3 regions of the Streptomyces sp. NPDC043996 genome follow, and region 2 is predicted to be linked to each of the others. Evidence: riboswitches for the same ligand, from Rfam matches in the RefSeq annotation. Region 2 holds a riboswitch; each other region holds the start of a gene.
What was found. A riboswitch is a leader RNA that binds a small molecule or an ion and turns the genes downstream of it on or off. The one in region 2 is predicted to bind cobalamin.

Region 1 (5,404 bases), on a different contig from region 2:
GGGAGCTCGGCGCGATGGGGTACCGCTTCCAGTTCATCACCCTGGCGGGCTTCCACTCCCTCAACCACGGCATGTTCGACCTGGCCCGCGGCTACGCCGAGCACGGCATGACCGCCTACGTCGACCTCCAGGAGCGGGAGTTCGCCGCGCAGGCCCACGGCTTCACCGCGGTCAGGCACCAGCGCGAGGTCGGCACCGGCTACTTCGACCTGGTCTCCACGGCCGTCAACCCGGCCTCCTCCACCACGGCCCTCGCCGGGTCCACCGAGGAGGAGCAGTTCCACTAGGCCCCCTGGGACCCCTGGGACCCCCTGGACCGCTAGGACCCCTGGGGCCCTAGCCCCGTCGCCCGCCGACCGCCACCCCGCCCGCCCGCCCGCCAGGAGATCCGATGCCGCAGCTCCTCACGCACCGCGTCCGCGTCCTCGCCGCCCCCGGCGACCGCCACGACGAGATCCTCACCCCCGCCGCCCTCGACTTCGTCGGCGCGCTCGCCTCGGCCTTCCGCGAGCGCCGCCGGGACCTGTTCAAGGAGCGCGGCCGCCAGGCGATCCGGCTCGCCGCCGGGTCCCCGCTCGACTTCCCGGCGGTGACGCGCCGGGTGCGCGAGGACCCCCACTGGCGCGTCGCCCCGCCGGGCCCCGGGCTCCTCGACCGGCGGGTGGAGATCGCGGGGCCGCCCGAGCGCCGCGCGGCGGCGGCCGCCCTCGCCTCCGGCGCGCGGGTGTGGGTGGCGGACTTCGAGGACGCCACGGCGCCGACCTGGGCGAACGTGATCGACGGGCAGGTCGTGCTCCTTGACGCCGTCGAGCGGCGCATCGGCCACCCGACTCCCGTGGGCGCGGAGCACAGGCCCCCGGCCACGATCACGGTCCGGCCGCGCGGCTGGCACCTCGACGAGGAGCACCTGGAGTACGAGGGGAGCGCCGTGCCCGCCGCGCTCGTCGACTTCGGCCTGTACTTCTTCCACTGCGCCCAGCGGCAGCTCGACGCCGGGCACGGCCCGTACTTCAGCCTGCCCAAGCTGGAGAACCGCTACGAGGCCCGCCTGTGGAACGACGTGTTCGTCCTGGCGCAGGAGCTCCTCGGCATCCCGCGGGGCACGATCCGGGCGACCGCGCTCATCGAGACGGTCACGGCGGCCTTCGAGATGGAGGAGATCCTCTACGAACTCCGCGAGCACGCCGCCGGGCTGACCGCGGGCCGCTGGGACTACCTCTTCAGCGTCATCAAGACCTTCGGGCACCGCACGGACTTCCTGCTCCCCGACCGCGCCAGGATCACCATGACCGCCCCGTTCCTGCACGCGTACACCGACCTCATGGTCAGCACCTGCCACCGGCGCGGCGCGCACGCCATCGGCGCCATGGCCGCCCAGGTCCCGGACGGGGAGCCGGAAGCCGCCGCGGCCGCGCTCGCCGCGGTGCGCCTGGACAAGGAGCGCGAGGCCGAGGACGGCTTCGACGGCTCCTGGGTCGCCAACGCGGCGCTCGTCCCCGCGTGCCGGGAGGCGTTCGACGGCGTGCTCGGCGACGCGCCGCACCAGCTGGACCGGGCCCGCGGCGACGTGGACGTGACGCCCGCGCGACTCCTGGCCGTGCGGCGCGTCAGCGGGCCGCCGACGCCCGAGGGCGTGCGCGTCAACGTCTTGGTCGCGGTGCGCTACTTCGCCGCCTGGCTGCGCGGACAAGGCACCGTCGTCGTGGACGGGGTGACGCAGGACGCCTCGACCGCCGAGATCGCACGGGTGCAGATCTGGCAGTGGCTGCGCCACGGGGCCGTCGCACGGGAGGAGGTGCTGCGGGTCCTCGACGAGGAACTCGACGCGCTGGTGGCCGCGTTCCCCTTCGCTCCCCTGGCCGAGGTCCGCGGCCTCTTCGAGCGCTGCGCCCTCGCCGCCGAACTCCCCCGGTTCTTCACGCCCGACGCCTACAGCCGCCACCTCGTGCGCACCACGGAGCCCCGGTCATGAGCGCCGCCATCCAGCGCGTCGGAGTCGTCGGCGGCGGCCAGATGGGCGCGGGCATCGCCGAGGTGTGCGCGCGGGCGGGGCTCGACACGCTCGTGTGCGAGGCGGATGCCACCGCCGCGCACGGCGCCCGCGCACGCGTCGCCGCCTCCCTCGACAAGGCCGTACGGCACGGCAAGTCGACGCCCCGCGAGGCCGAGGCCGCCCTGGAGCGGCTCACCTTCACCGGGCAGCTCGACGACCTGGCCGACCGGCAGCTCGTCATCGAGGCCATCGTCGAGAACCCCGACGCCAAGACCGAGGTGTTCGCCGCCCTGGACAAGGTCGTCGAGGACCCCGAGGCGATCCTCGCCACCAACACCTCCTCGATCCCGGTCATGCGGCTCGGCATGGCGACCCAGCGCGCCGACCGCGTGGTGGGCCTGCACTTCTTCAACCCCGTGCCGGTGCTGCCGCTGGTGGAGGTCGTCACCTCGCTGCACACCTCGGCGCGGACCACGGACCGCGTACGGCACTTCGCCACGGCGACGCTCGGCAAGACCGTCGTGCACTCCCGCGACCGGGCCGGGTTCATCGTGAACGCGCTCCTCATCCCGTACCTCCTGGCGGCGATCCGGATGACCGAGTCCGGCTTCGCCACCGCGGCCGACGTGGACCACGGCATGGAGCTCGGCTGCGCCCACCCCATGGGCCCGCTGCGCCTCGCGGACCTGATCGGCCTCGACACCGTCGCGGCCATCGCGAACTCGCTGTACGAGGAGTTCAAGGAACCGCTGTACGCGCCGCCGCCGCTGCTCCAGCGCATGGTCGAGGCGGGCCTCCTTGGCCAGAAGTCCGGGCGCGGCTTCCACGTCTACGACCGGCGCCAGCGGGGCTGAGGCGGCCCAGGGCCCGCGCTGTCCGCATCATGGACAGCGCGTCCCCACGGCGGCGCGTTCCCGCCTAAGCTGACCCACGCAGCTGGTTCGCCCCGTCCGCCAGGCGGGAGCGTCGCAAGAGGGAACCCGGTGGGAATCCGGGACTGCCCCGCAGCGGTGAGCGGGAACGACCGCCGTCACACGCACTGGGCCCGACGAACGGGGCCTGGGAAGCGACGGCCAGTAGGAGTCCTCCGTCAAGGAAGGGCGTGCCCGCGAGTCCGAAGACCTGCCAACTGCCCGTGCGCGGACCCCTTCGCGCGCGGACATCCCGGTGACCTCGAGGGCGGGTCGGCGTACAGAGCGAACGGACGACCGCGCGGATATCGCGCCAGGTCGTATCCCTCCGTCCGCTCCGTCACCCTTCGCGCCCCCGTCCCGTCGCCGGGACCTCAGGGACTCATCTCGCGAAGGAGATCTCCGTGACCAGCAAGCCCGCAGCCGCGGCAGCACGGGCCACCGTGTACGGCTACCCCCGCCAGGGCAAGGACCGGCAGCTGAAGAAGGCCATCGAGGGCTACTGGAAGGGCCGCGGCACCGCCGACGCCCTCCACGCCACCGCCGCCGAACTGCGCAGCACCCACTGGCGCCAGCTCGCGGAGGCGGGCATCCACGAGGTCCCCACCGGCGACTTCTCGTACTACGACCACGTCCTGGACACCACCGTCATGGTCGGCGCCATTCCCGCGCGCCACCGCGACGCCGTCGCCGCCGACGCCCTGGACGGCTACTTCGCCATGGCGCGCGGCACCCAGGACGTCGCCCCGCTGGAGATGACCAAGTGGTTCGACACCAACTACCACTACCTCGTCCCCGAACTGGGCCCCGACACCGTCTTCACCGCGAACTCCGTGAAGCAGGTGGCCGAGCTGAAGGAGGCGCTCGCGCTCGGCCTCGACGCCCGCCCGGTCCTGGTCGGCCCCGTCACGTATCTGCTGCTCGCCAAGCCCGCGCCCGGCGTCGCCGCCGACTTCGAGCCGCTGACGCTCCTGGACCGGCTGCTCCCGGTGTACGCCGAGGTCCTCGCCGACCTGCGCGCGGCGGGCGCCGCGTGGGCGCAGCTCGACGAGCCCGCCCTGGTCCAGGACCGCACCCCGGCCGAACTCAACGCCGCCGCCCGCGCCTACCGCGACCTCGGCGCCCTCACCGACCGGCCGAAGCTGCTCGCCGCCTCCTACTTCGGCCGCCTCGGCGAGGCCCTGCCCGTCCTGGCGAAGGCCCCGGTCGAGGGCCTGGCCCTGGACTTCACCGAGTCCGCCACCGCGAACCTCGACGCGCTCGCCGCCGTCGGCGGGCTGCCCGGCAAGCGCCTGGTCGCCGGGGTCGTCAACGGCCGCAACATCTGGATCAACGACCTGGAGAAGTCCCTGGCGACCCTGGGCACCCTCCTGGGCCTCGCCGAGCGGGTCGACGTGTCGGCCTCCTGCTCGCTCCTGCACGTCCCCCTGGACGCCGCGGCCGAGCGCGACATCGACCCGCAGATCCTGCGCTGGCTGGCCTTCGCCCGGCAGAAGACCACCGAGATCGTCACCCTCGCCAAGGGCCTGTCGCAGGGCACCGGCGCCATCACCGCCGAACTCGCCGCCAACCGCGCCGACCTGGCGTCGCGCGCCGGGTCCGCGCTCACCCACGACCCGGCCGTACGCGCCCGCGCCGCCGCCGTCACCGACGCCGACGGGCGCCGCTCCCAGCCGTACGCCGAGCGGGCCGCGGCCCAGCGCGCCCACCTCGGCCTGCCGCTGCTCCCCACCACCACCATCGGCTCCTTCCCGCAGACGGGCGACCTGCGGGCCGCCCGCGCCGACCTGCGCGCGGGCCGCATCGACACCCTCGGCTACGAGGAGCGCATCAAGGCCGAGATCCAGGAGGTCGTCGCCTTCCAGGAGAAGACCGGCATCGACGTCCTGGTGCACGGCGAGCCCGAACGCAACGACATGGTCCAGTACTTCGCCGAGCAGCTGACGGGGTATCTGGCCACGCAGCACGGCTGGGTCCAGTCGTACGGCACGCGCTATGTGCGCCCGCCGGTCCTCGCGGGCGACATCTCACGCCCCGTGCCGATGACGGTGCGCTGGACCACGTACGCCCAGTCGCTCACGAGCCGCCCGGTCAAGGGCATGCTGACCGGCCCCGTCACCATGCTCGCCTGGTCGTTCGTCCGCGACGACCAGCCGCTCGGCGACACCGCCCGCCAGGTCGCGCTCGCCCTGCGCGACGAGGTCGGCGACCTGGAGGCCGCGGGCACCTCCGTCATCCAGGTCGACGAGCCCGCCCTGCGCGAGACGCTGCCGCTGCGCGCCGCCGACCACGAGGGCTATCTGGCCTGGGCCACGGAGGCGTTCCGGCTCACCACCAGCGGGGTGCGCCCGGACACCCAGATCCACACGCACATGTGCTACGCCGAGTTCGGCGACATCGTGGCCGCCATCGACGACCTCGACGCCGACGTCATCAGCCTGGAGGCGGCCCGCTCCCACATGCAGGTCGCCCGTGAACTCGCCGCCCACGGCTATCCGAG
Region 2 (5,404 bases):
GGGAGAATGCCTCGGTGCCCTTGGCGTCCGCGCCCTTGAACTCGAAGTCCGTGGACTCGAAGTCCTTGATGTCGAACCCGAGTTGAAGGCACTTCAGCTCCAGGCTGGCGCGCCCTGCCATCTCCGTGACGAGGATGCGGGAGGTGTTGCCGACGACGTCCGGGTCGATGTGCTGGTAGAGACTGGGGTCGACCTTCATCGCGCTGGCGTGCAGGCCCGCCTTGTGCGCGAAGGCCGCGGCGCCCACATAGGGCTGGTGCCGGTCGGGGGCCACGTGGGCGGTCTCCGCCAGGGCCTGGGCGGTCCCCGCGAGTTCGGTGAGCCGCGTGGGCGGAAGCACCGGCAGGTCGAGTTTGGTGGTGAGGTTGCCGATGACCGCGAACAGGTCGGCGTTGCCCGCGCGTTCGCCGTAGCCGTTGGCCGTGCACTGGACGTGGGTGGCTCCGGCCTCGACGGCCGCGATCGTGTTGGCCACGGCGCAGCCGGTGTCGTCCTGGCAGTGGATGCCGATCCGGAACCCGGTGCGCTCGATCACCTCGGCGACGACGTCGGCGAGGCGGCCGGGCAGTCGGCCGCCGTTGGTGTCGCAGAGCACGGCGACGTCGGCGCCCGCTTCCATGGCCGCGTCCAGGACCCGCAGCGCGGTGTCGGGGTCGTCGGCGTACCCGTCGAAGAAGTGCTCGCCGTCGAGGAACACCCGGCGCCCCTCGGCGACCAGGAAGCGGACCGTGTCCGCGACCATGGCGCGGTTCTCCGCGACGTCCGTGCGCAGCGCGCGCTCGATGTGCCGCCGGTCGGTCTTGGCGACCAGGGTGATCACGGGGGCGCCGGACTCCAGCAGGGCGCGCACCTGCGGATCCCGTTCCGCCCGCCGTCCCGGCTTGCGGGTGCTGCCGAAGGCGACCAGGGCCGCGTGTCTCAGGTCGAGTTCGGAGGCCGCGCGCTGGAAGAAGGCGGTGTCCTTGGGCAGGGCCCCGGGCCAGCCGCCCTCGATGAATCCGACTCCGAGGGAGTCGAGGAGGCGGGCCGAGGCGAGTTTGTCGGTGACGGAGTAGGAGATCCCCTCGCGCTGCGCGCCGTCGCGCAGGGTGGTGTCGTAGAGGTGGAAGCTGTCGCCGAGCGGGGTCCCGGCCGGTGCGGTGCGCGTGTGAGCCACCGGGCGTCCTTCCTGAGCGGTTGTCGTTGTCGGACGTCCTGGGTCGGATGTCCTGGTGGGGCGGTCCGCCGCGGAGCCGGTCACGCGCGCGGAGGGGGCGGTGTCGGGCCGCCGGGGCGCGGGGCGGTACCGGCTCGGGCGGTCCGGGAGGCGACGTCCGGAGGGCAGGGGTCAGCCGCTCGGGGACGTCGGGTCGGGCGGCCGTGACCCGGCCGAGGTCGCATCCGGGCCGGCTCGGCCCCACCGGTCGGGCGGGGCGAGGTCCCGTGGAGGATCGGCGCGGGCACGGCCATGGTGGGCCGCGGCAGCGACGTCTCCAGCGAAGGGAGCTGTTCGGTCAGTCTTCGGGTACGACGGGGTCCGGGGTTCCCCGGAGTCGGCCACGCGCAAGTGGCGGCACGACGCTGTGCCTTGTCACCGGGCGAGACGCGGGGTGCCGCGGCGCTGACTGGTCCGTCATTACGCGCGGACGCGGGACGGGAAGGTCAGGCGCACCCTGGCAGGGGGCACGAGAGGCCCGGATCGGTGCTTTCCGTGCGCGTCAGGGCAGGGCCACCACGTTCGCGGATCGTGAACGAACGGTGCGAATGGCTCCGGTTCCGCTCAGGGTGGAGCAGCGGCGGACAGGCATGCAAGAGACTCCCGCGACGTGTCGGCGCCATCCTCGTGGGCTTCGTCGTGGTACCCGCGGACGGCGATCTGACTTCCGAAGGAGCCGGGGCTCCTCCGGTCACAGTGGCGGGACCGTGCCGGATTCTCACCGGCTTCCCCGTGCCGCGGGTGTTGGCCCCACATGTCTAGCAGTCGCCCCCGCGCCAGTCACCCCCTATCGACCCCCACCCACTGTTCCCCGGGCGGTCCTGTTCCCTCCCGAGCGACACCGCGTAGGCTGCTGCGAGCAGCTGGTTCGCCCCGTCCGCCAGGCGGGAGCGTCGCAAGAGGGAACCCGGTGGGAATCCGGGACTGCCCCGCAGCGGTGAGCGGGAACGACCGCCGTCACACGCACTGGGCCCGACGAACGGGGCCTGGGAAGCGACGGCCAGTAGGAGTCCTCCGTCAGGAGGGCGTGCCCGCGAGTCCGAAGACCTGCCAACTGCCCGCGCGCGGACCCCTTCGCGCGCGGACATCCCGGTGACCTCGAGGGCGGGTCGGCGTACAGAGCGAACGGACGACCGCGCGGGATGCCGCGCCCGGTCGTATCACTGCCGTCCGCTCCGTCACCCCTTCGCGCCCCCGTCCCGTCGCCGGGACCTCAGGGACTCATCTCGCGAAGGAGATCTCCGTGGGCCCATCGGTGCGGAACAATCCGCGGCGGGTCGTCGTGGACGGCACGTCCATGGTCGCCGTGCCCGTGCAGGAGTTCGAGAGTCTGCTCGCCACGCGCAGACAACTCGGCAGCCAGACCGCGAGGATGCGGATGCTGCGGGACACGCTCGTCGACATGAGCGAGTTCCTGGACACCCTGGTCGCGGCGCTCGACGACGACGCCCCGCCGGGGTCGCGGGAGCTCCCCCCGGCGTCAGGACCCGCACCCACCGGCCTGGCCCTGGTCACCGAGATACGGCGGCGCGCGCACCAGGTCCGCGCCCTCACCGGGGCGGAGCGCGGTCCGCGGACACGGGGCGGTCCGGGACGTACCCCGGCGGCGTGAGGGACACCGCCTCGGGGGCGCGGTGCCGCTCGGGGCCCGTCGAGCGGCACCGCCGGGGTCAGTGCCGCGCGGCCACGCGGCGGCGCGGCTCGACCCTCAGGGTCAGGGGGGCGGGTGAGAGCGTCATGCGCAGCAGCGGCTTCGCGGCGGGGGCGTCCGGGATCCGGGCGAGGGACACCTGGGAGAGAACCGCCGCGGCGGCGAGCATCGCCTCGGTCATGCCGTACGTCTCACCGATGCACCGGCGGACGCCCACGCCGAAGGGCATGAACGCCTCGCGCTGCTCCGGGCCCGCCTTGCCGGGCAGCCAGCGATCGGCGTCGAACCGGCCGGGGTCGGGGAACACGCGGGCGTCGCGGTGCAGGCAGTACGGGCTGAACATCACCTCGTCCCCCGGGGTAAGGCGGGTGCCGCCGAGCGTGACGGCCTCGGTGACCCTGCGGCTGAGGACCGACACCGTCGGATAGAGCCGCAGCGTCTCCGTGAGGACCCGGGCCAGCAGCGGCAGGCCCGGGATGTCGTCGTAGGCGGGCGGGCGCCCGGTCAGCTGGGAGTCGACCTCGTGGTGCAGTTCCCGCTCCAGGTCGCCGTTCTCCGCGAGGACGCGGAGCGTCCACGCCAGCAGGTCGGCGGTGGCGGGGATGCCGCCGTTCATGAGGGCCGCGATCTGGTCGCACACCTCGTCGTCGGTGAAGGCCCGGCCGCTCTCGTCGCGCGCCGACATGATGACGGAGAGCCCGTCGCCGAGACCGGCTCCGCGCTCCCGGTAGGCCGCGACCATCTCCGCGATCAGCTCGCGCACCCGGGCCCTGGCCCGCCCGAACTCCCGGTTGACGGGCAGGGGCAGGCGGTGCACGCGGCGGAAGGGGACGACCATCTGCCACCACATGCCGGGCATCAGGGCGGTGTACGCCTCCTCGATCCGCCCGGTGCGCCAGGCCTGGGCCGGGTCGGAGAACAGGGTGCGGGTCAGCGCGCGGCAGGCCAGGCGGCGCGTCTCGCGGCACACGTCGATGTGCTGGCCGGGTTGCCAGGCGGCGACGGCCTCGGCGGCGCACCCGGCCATGGCGGCGGCGTACCCCGTGATGCGCTCCTGGCGGAACGCCTGGTTCATCAACGGGCGCTGATAGCGGTGCTCGTGGGCCGAGCAGGTGCTGAGCCCCTCTCCGATGAGGGTGCGGGCGGTGTCCACGAACGGGCCGCCCTTGTCGAACCTGCGCTGCCCGCTGGCGAGCACGGTGCGGACGAGCTCCGGGCGCGTGACGAGGTACACGGACTTGGGGCCGAGGCGCAGCCGCACCAGCGGCGCGACGGAGTGCTGCGCCAGCAGGAACGGGATCGGGTCGCGCCACATGGGCAGGGCGTGACCGAGGAGCGGAAGGGCCCGGGCGGCCACGGGTGTCGGTCCGGCCGGGTCTGGTGCGGACGGCATAGAGCGCTCTCCTAGCGGTGCTGTGTGTCTGCTCTGTCGTTGCCGTGGGGGGTTTCGCCGGGCGGGGGTGTGGTCCAGCGCGCCCCCATGGTCGCGGCGGCCGGTCCGACAAGTAAGGGCGTACTCGCGAGCGGGCGGGCGCGCGGACATGCCGTCGCGCCCCGCTCCGGGAACAGCCGCCCGGTGGTTCACACGACCGCTCAGACGACACGTTCGTATGATCGTCGGTAACTCCTGAGCGCTTCGGCGGTTGGACACCGCGAACGGGCCGGACCGGCTGGTCCAGCGCCTCCACGAGCAGTCGATACGTCAAGGAGCAGTCTGTGAACGGCAGTTGGGTGAGGAATCTGTCCCGCTGGGCGCTGGTGGCCGCGCTGTCCTGTGGCCCGGTCGCCCTGGCGACCGGCACGGCCCACGCCGACGAGACACACCGCGACTCGCACAACGCGCCCGTGGTGGCGCTGCTCAACACCGGCCAGATCGACGACCCGATGGAGGACGTCCTGGAGCACACCCTGCTGTTCGGGGACGGCTACGCCTGGGACTGACACCAGCGTCTGGAGCCGGATGCGCCTGGGACCGCGGGACTACCGGGACCGCGGGACTAGGTGACACGGCTCGGATCACGGCCGGACGGTACGGGTACCGTCCGGCCGTTCCGTTTCCTGGCGCCGCCGGGCGCCCCGCCCCGGTGGGCGCGTTCGACGGCCTGGGCCCAGTACGTGCCCGCGACCATGAGCGCCGCCCCCACGCCGGCGAGGACCGTGAACCGCTCGCCGCCCAGGCCGACGCCCACCGCCGCGGCCCACACCGGCTCGGTGCCGAGCAGCAGGCTGGCGCGGCTCGCGGAGCTGCGCTGCACCGCCCACGTCTGCGCCAGGAACGCGAACACGCTGCAGAACAGGGCGAGATAGCCGAGCTGCGCCCACACAGCGGCGTCGGCCTCCACCAGCGTGGGCAGACCGCTGGCGGCGGGCACCGCGAACACGGCGGTGCCGACGACGGTCTGCACGGTGGTCAGGTGCGCGGGCCGCACCGCGCGGCCCGCCGTCAGCCGCCCCACCAGTGCCACGTGGACGGCGCGCACCAGCGCGGCCGCCAGCATCAGCGCGTCGCCGCCCCGCAGCGCGTGGAAGCCGCCGCCGGACATGAGCAGGCCCACGGC
Region 3 (5,404 bases), on a different contig from region 2:
GTACGCCGCCCTGCGCCCCGAGGCCGCCCGCGCCGCCGCCGCGCACGCGGAGCGCGAGCTCGCGGCCGGGCGCCGCCGCGGGCCGCTGCACGGCGTCCCGCTCGCCCTGAAGGACCTCGTCGACGTCAAGGGCTGGCCCACCGGCGCCGGTTCACGCGTCCGGGACGGCCACAGGGCGACGCGGGACAGCGCCGTGGCCGCCCGGCTCGCGCGGGCCGGGGCGGTCCTGCTCGGCAAGGCCCACACCCACGAGTTCGCCTACGGCCTGACGACCCCGCAGACCCGCAACGCCTGGGACGCGGGCCGGGTCGCGGGCGGCTCCAGCGGCGGCTCGGCCGTCGCCGTCGCGGCCGGGGCGGCCACGTTCTCGATCGGCACCGACACCGGCGGCTCCATCCGGGTCCCGGCCGCGCTCAACGGCGTCGTGGGCCTGAAGCCCACCTACGGCCTCGTCCCCACGGACGGGGTGACCTCCCTGTCCTGGTCCCTGGACCACGTCGGCCCGCTCACGCGCACGGCCGATGACGCCGCCCTCGTCCTCTCCGCCCTCACCGGAGGCAGCCCCGAACGCCCCCTGCCCGAGGGCGATCTGGGCGATCTGACGGGCCTTCGGGTCGGCGTCCCGGTGAACTACTACTTCGACCAGGTCGCCGACGACGTCGCGGCCGCCGTGCGCGCCGCCATAGACCGACTCCGCGACCTCGGGGCCCGGCTCGTCGACGTCCGCATCCCCATGACGCGCTACGTCCAGGCGGTCCAGTGGGGCCTGATGGTCCCCGAGGCCACCGCCAACCACGAGCGGACCCTGCGCGCGACGCCCGAACTGTACGGGGACGACGTGCGCGTCCTGCTGGAGGCCGGGGAGCTGATGGGCGCGGGCGACCACCTGCGGGCCCAGCGCGCCCGGACCCTGATGCGCCGCGAGTGGGCACGGCTCCTGACGGACACCGCCGTCGACGTCGTCGCCGCGCCCGCCGTGCCCGTGACCGCCGCTCCCCGGGACCAGGCGGCGGTGACCTGGCCCGACGGCACGGTCGAGACCGTCCCCGACGCGTACGTACGGCTGTCCGCCCCCGCCAACATCACCGGCCTACCGTCCCTGACCGTCCCGGTGGGGCGCGACGGCGCGGGCCTGCCCATCGGCATGCAGCTCATCGGGCGCCCCCTGGGGGAGTGGACGGTGCTGCGGGCCGGTCGGGCGTACGAGCGGACCCGGCCGGACGCGGGTGCGCTCGCCCCGGACCCGGACCCGGACCCGGCCGCCGCCGGTGCCACCCTTCCACGGGCCGCCCCGACCCCGTAGAAGCTAGGAATTTGCGTTAAGGTGTCCGGTATGAGTCCCAGGCCCATGGCCCGACCCGGCGGGCGCAGCGCCCGGGTGCAGGCGTCCGTGCACACGGCGGTGCGCGAACTGGAGGCGGAGCAGGGCCGCGCGGCCCTGACCGTGCCGCTGGTCGCGGCCAGGGCCGGGGTCACGCCGTCGACGATCTACCGCCGCTGGGGCGACCTCCAGGAGCTCCTGTCGGACGTGGCGGTCGAGCGGCTGCGGCCCGAGGCGCCGCCGCCGGACCACGGCGGCCTGCGCGCCGACCTCACCGCGTGGTCCGAGCACTTCCTGGAGGAGATGTCGTCCGCGCCGGGCCGGGCCTTCCTGCGCGACGCCCTCCTCGGCGACCCGGACGGCGGCAACGCGGGCCGCTGCTCCGACTACTCCGCCGAGCAGATCGACCTCGTCCTGGCCCGTGCCGCCGAGCGCGGCGAGGGCCCGCTGCCGGACCGCGAGGCCGTCATGGACCACGTCGTCGCCCCGCTCCTGTTCCGCGTCCTGTTCCGGCCCGAAGGGCTGACCCCGGCCTACGCGCGCGAACTCGCCGAGGCCGTCCTGGCCGGGCACGGGCGCTGACGCCCCCCGGGCCGGGCGCCCACCGCGCACCCGGCTGGACCCGCACCCGGCCGAACCCGCACCTCAGGCACCCGGCCGCCCGCCGCTTCCACGACCACGTACCCCTCGCGCGGGCGGACCTTCCCACCCTCTTATTGCACAAGGTTTGCAACTACACTGACCCAGCAATAAGGCGTCGGCGGGAGTGGGGTGGGCAGTGATGAGCACAGTCAGGGGCGGCGCAGGCGTGCCGCGTCCGGCCGGGACCGGCGCGAGGGCCGCCTGATGGCCGCCCCCGTCGTGCGCCGACTGCCCGGCCCCGCGCTGCTCGCCCACCGCGACGGCGTCCGCGCGGTCTACGCCGCCGCGTTCGCCGAGCCGCCCTGGAACGAGGACCCCGCCGAGGCCGACGTCTACGTGGAGCGTCTCGTCCACGACGTGGACCGGCCCGGATTCACGGGCGCGGTGGCGCTCGACGGCGAGCGGGTACTCGGCTTCGCCACCGCCTGGACCTCCGCGACGCCCCTGCCCGGCACCCGTTCCTACCCGCACGTCACCGCAGCGCTCGGCGCCGAGCGCACCGCCGCGTGGCTGTGCGGCGGCCTGGAGGTCGACGAACTCGCCGTCGCTCCCGACGCGCACGGGCGGGGCCTTGGCCGGGCGCTCCTCGACGCGGTCACCCGCGACGCCCCCGACGGCCGCAGCTGGCTGCTCACCTCCACGAAGGCCGAGGCCACCGTCCGCTTCTACGAGCGACTGGGCTGGCGGCAGGCCACCCACCCCGCGCCGAACGGCTTCGCCACCGCCGTCTTCCTCGGCCCGCACCACCCCGGGCGCACTGCCACCGTCACGCCCCTATAGCCATCCGGCCTCATCTGCCCCCGTCCCGGGTGCCGGACAGGGGTGGCGCAGGGGTTGGCCGCTGTGGACTTACTAGGACGTCCAAGTATATCTTCGTGTCGAAGGCCCGCGGTGCAGGGAAGCCGGTGTGAATCCGGCGCGGTCCCGCCACTGTGACCGGGGAGTGCGTTCCCACAAAGGCTCGAACGCCACTGACGGAGAAGTCCGTTGGGAAGGCGAGGGGACGCGCGCTGATCCGGGAGTCAGGATACCGGCCGCGGGATGTTTTCCGTGTTGTCCACGAGGATGGAGCAGACACGCATGGCCCCGGTGCGCACCCGCGACCCTGGAGAACCGGTCCTGCGAGCGGTGACCCCCGCTGCCTGAAAGCTGTTCGGCGTGCCCCGACGCGGCACGCGGCCCAGCCCTGCCATCCCCGGACCCCACCTGACGAAAGAAGCAGGCTCCCCATGGTCCGTGAACTGACCCATCTCATCGGCGGCGAGCACACCCCGGGAACCTCGGGAACGCACGCCGACGTGTACGACCCCAACACCGGTGACGTGCAGGCGCGCGTACCGCTCGCCAGCCGCGCGGACACCGAGGCGGCGATCGCCGACGCCGTCGAGGCGCAGCACGCGTGGGGCGAGTGGAACCCGCAGCGCCGCGCCCGCGTGCTGCTGCGGTTCCTCCAGCTCGTGGAGGGCGAACGCGACGCCCTCGCCCGGCTGTTGTCGTCCGAGCACGGCAAGACCGTCGCCGACGCACACGGCGACCTCCAGCGCGGCCTGGAGGTCGTGGAGTTCGCCGCGGGCATCCCGCACCTCCTCAAGGGCGAGTTCACCGACAACGCCGGCACCGGCATCGACGTGCACTCCCTGCGCCGCCCCCTCGGCGTCGTCGCCGGGATCACGCCCTTCAACTTCCCCGCGATGATCCCCCTGTGGAAGGCCGCACCCGCCCTCGCCTGCGGCAACGCCTTCATCCTCAAGCCCTCGGAGCGCGCCCCCTCCGTCCCGCTGCGCCTCGCCGAGCTGTTCCTCGAAGCGGGCCTGCCGCCCGGCGTCCTGAACGTCGTCAACGGCGGCAAGGAGTCCGTCGACACGCTCCTGGAGGACCCGCGCGTCAAGGCGCTCGGCTTCGTCGGCTCCACCCCCATCGCCGCGCACGTCTACGCCACCGCCGCCGCCCACGGCAAGCGCGCCCAGTGCTTCGGCGGCGCCAAGAACCACATGATCGTGATGCCGGACGCCGACCTCGACCAGGCCGTGGACGCGCTGATCGGCGCGGGCTACGGCTCCGCGGGCGAGCGCTGCATGGCCATCTCCGTGGCCGTCCCGGTCGGCGAGGCCACCGCCGACGCCCTCGTCGCCCGCCTCAAGGAGCGCGTCGGCGCCCTGCGGATCGGCCGCTCGGACGACCCCGAGGCCGACTTCGGGCCGCTCGTCGGCCCCGACGCCGTCGACCGCGTCCGCTCCTACGTCGACCTCGGCGTGAAGGAGGGCGCCGAACTCGTCGTCGACGGCCGCGGCTTCACCCTGCCCGGCCACGAGGGCGGCTTCTTCGCGGGCGCCTCGCTCTTCGACCGCGTCACCCCGGACATGCGGATCTACCAGGAGGAGATCTTCGGCCCGGTCCTGTCCGTGGTCCGCGCCGCCGACTACGAAGAGGCGCTGCGGCTGCCCACCGAGCACCCCTACGGCAACGGCGTCGCCCTGTTCACCCGCGACGGCGACACGGCCCGCGACTTCACCCGCCGCGTCGACACCGGCATGGTCGGCGTCAACGTCCCCATCCCGGTCCCCGTCGCGTACCACACCTTCGGCGGCTGGAAGCGCTCCGGATTCGGCGACCTGAACCAGCACGGCCCCGACGCCATCCGCTTCTACACCCGCACCAAGACCGTCACCTCGCGCTGGCCCTCCGGGACCAAGGAAGGCGCCAGCTTCACGATCCCGACGATGGGATGAGCGGACCCATGACGACCACCACCCTGCTCACCGAGGACCAGCTCGCGCTCGTCGAGACCACCCTCGACTTCGCCGAGGAACACCTCGCCCCCCACGCCCTCGCCTGGGACCAGGACAAGCACTTCCCCGTCGACGTGCTGCGCAAGGCGGCCGGGCTCGGCCTCGGCGGCGTCTACGTCCGCGAGGACGCGGGCGGCTCAGGCCTGACCCGCGCCGACGGCGTCCTTGTCTTCGAGGCGCTCGCCTCCGGCTGCCCGTCCGTCGCGGGCTACCTGTCCATCCACAACATGGTCGCCTGGATGATCGACCACTACGGCGACGAGGCCCAGCGCGCCCGCTGGCTCACCTCGCTCACCACCATGGACCTGCTCGCCAGCTACTGCCTCACCGAACCGGGGGCGGGCTCGGACGCCGCCGCGCTGAGCACCCGCGCCGAGCGCGACGGCGACGGCTACGTCCTCACCGGCGTCAAGCAGTTCATCTCCGGCGCGGGCGCCTCCCACCTGTACGTGGTGATGGCCCGCACCGGCGGCGAAGGCCCCGACGGGGTGTCCGCGTTCGTCGTCGAACGCGACGACCCCGGCCTGTCCTTCGGCGCCAACGAGAAGAAGATGGGCTGGAACGCCCAGCCGACCCGCCAGGTCATCCTCGACGGCGTGCGCGTGTCCGCCGACCGGCTGCTCGGCGGCGAGGGCAACGGCTTCCGCATCGC

Region 1: it holds a riboswitch for cobalamin, as region 2 does, so the genes downstream of both, metE (5-methyltetrahydropteroyltriglutamate--homocysteine S-methyltransferase) here and AC07A4_RS06220 (hypothetical protein) in region 2, are expected to answer to the same signal.
Region 3: it holds a riboswitch for cobalamin, as region 2 does, so the genes downstream of both, AC07A4_RS32975 (CoA-acylating methylmalonate-semialdehyde dehydrogenase) here and AC07A4_RS06220 (hypothetical protein) in region 2, are expected to answer to the same signal.

The regions. Positions count from the first base shown of each region.
Region 1 covers NZ_JBWKEY010000005.1:415,584-420,987, reverse strand. Annotated here, with positions in the region: gene aceA (isocitrate lyase) at 1-287, shown strand, start outside; gene aceB (malate synthase A) at 392-1,972, shown strand; gene AC07A4_RS15875 (3-hydroxybutyryl-CoA dehydrogenase) at 1,969-2,847, shown strand; cobalamin riboswitch at 2,914-3,137, shown strand; gene metE (5-methyltetrahydropteroyltriglutamate--homocysteine S-methyltransferase) at 3,309-5,404, shown strand, end outside.
Region 2 covers NZ_JBWKEY010000002.1:487,144-492,547, forward strand. Annotated here, with positions in the region: gene AC07A4_RS06215 (homocitrate synthase/isopropylmalate synthase family protein) at 1-1,156, opposite strand, end outside; adenosylcobalamin (AdoCbl) riboswitch at 1,840-1,938, opposite strand; cobalamin riboswitch at 2,043-2,264, shown strand; gene AC07A4_RS06220 (hypothetical protein) at 2,439-2,807, shown strand; gene AC07A4_RS06225 (cytochrome P450) at 2,866-4,239, opposite strand; gene AC07A4_RS06230 (hypothetical protein) at 4,587-4,787, shown strand; gene AC07A4_RS06235 (DMT family transporter) at 4,844-5,404, opposite strand, start outside.
Region 3 covers NZ_JBWKEY010000015.1:75,608-81,011, forward strand. Annotated here, with positions in the region: gene AC07A4_RS32960 (amidase) at 1-1,303, shown strand, start outside; gene AC07A4_RS32965 (TetR/AcrR family transcriptional regulator) at 1,334-1,903, shown strand; gene AC07A4_RS32970 (N-acetyltransferase family protein) at 2,168-2,743, shown strand; cobalamin riboswitch at 2,836-3,016, shown strand; gene AC07A4_RS32975 (CoA-acylating methylmalonate-semialdehyde dehydrogenase) at 3,193-4,692, shown strand; gene AC07A4_RS32980 (acyl-CoA dehydrogenase family protein) at 4,701-5,404, shown strand, end outside.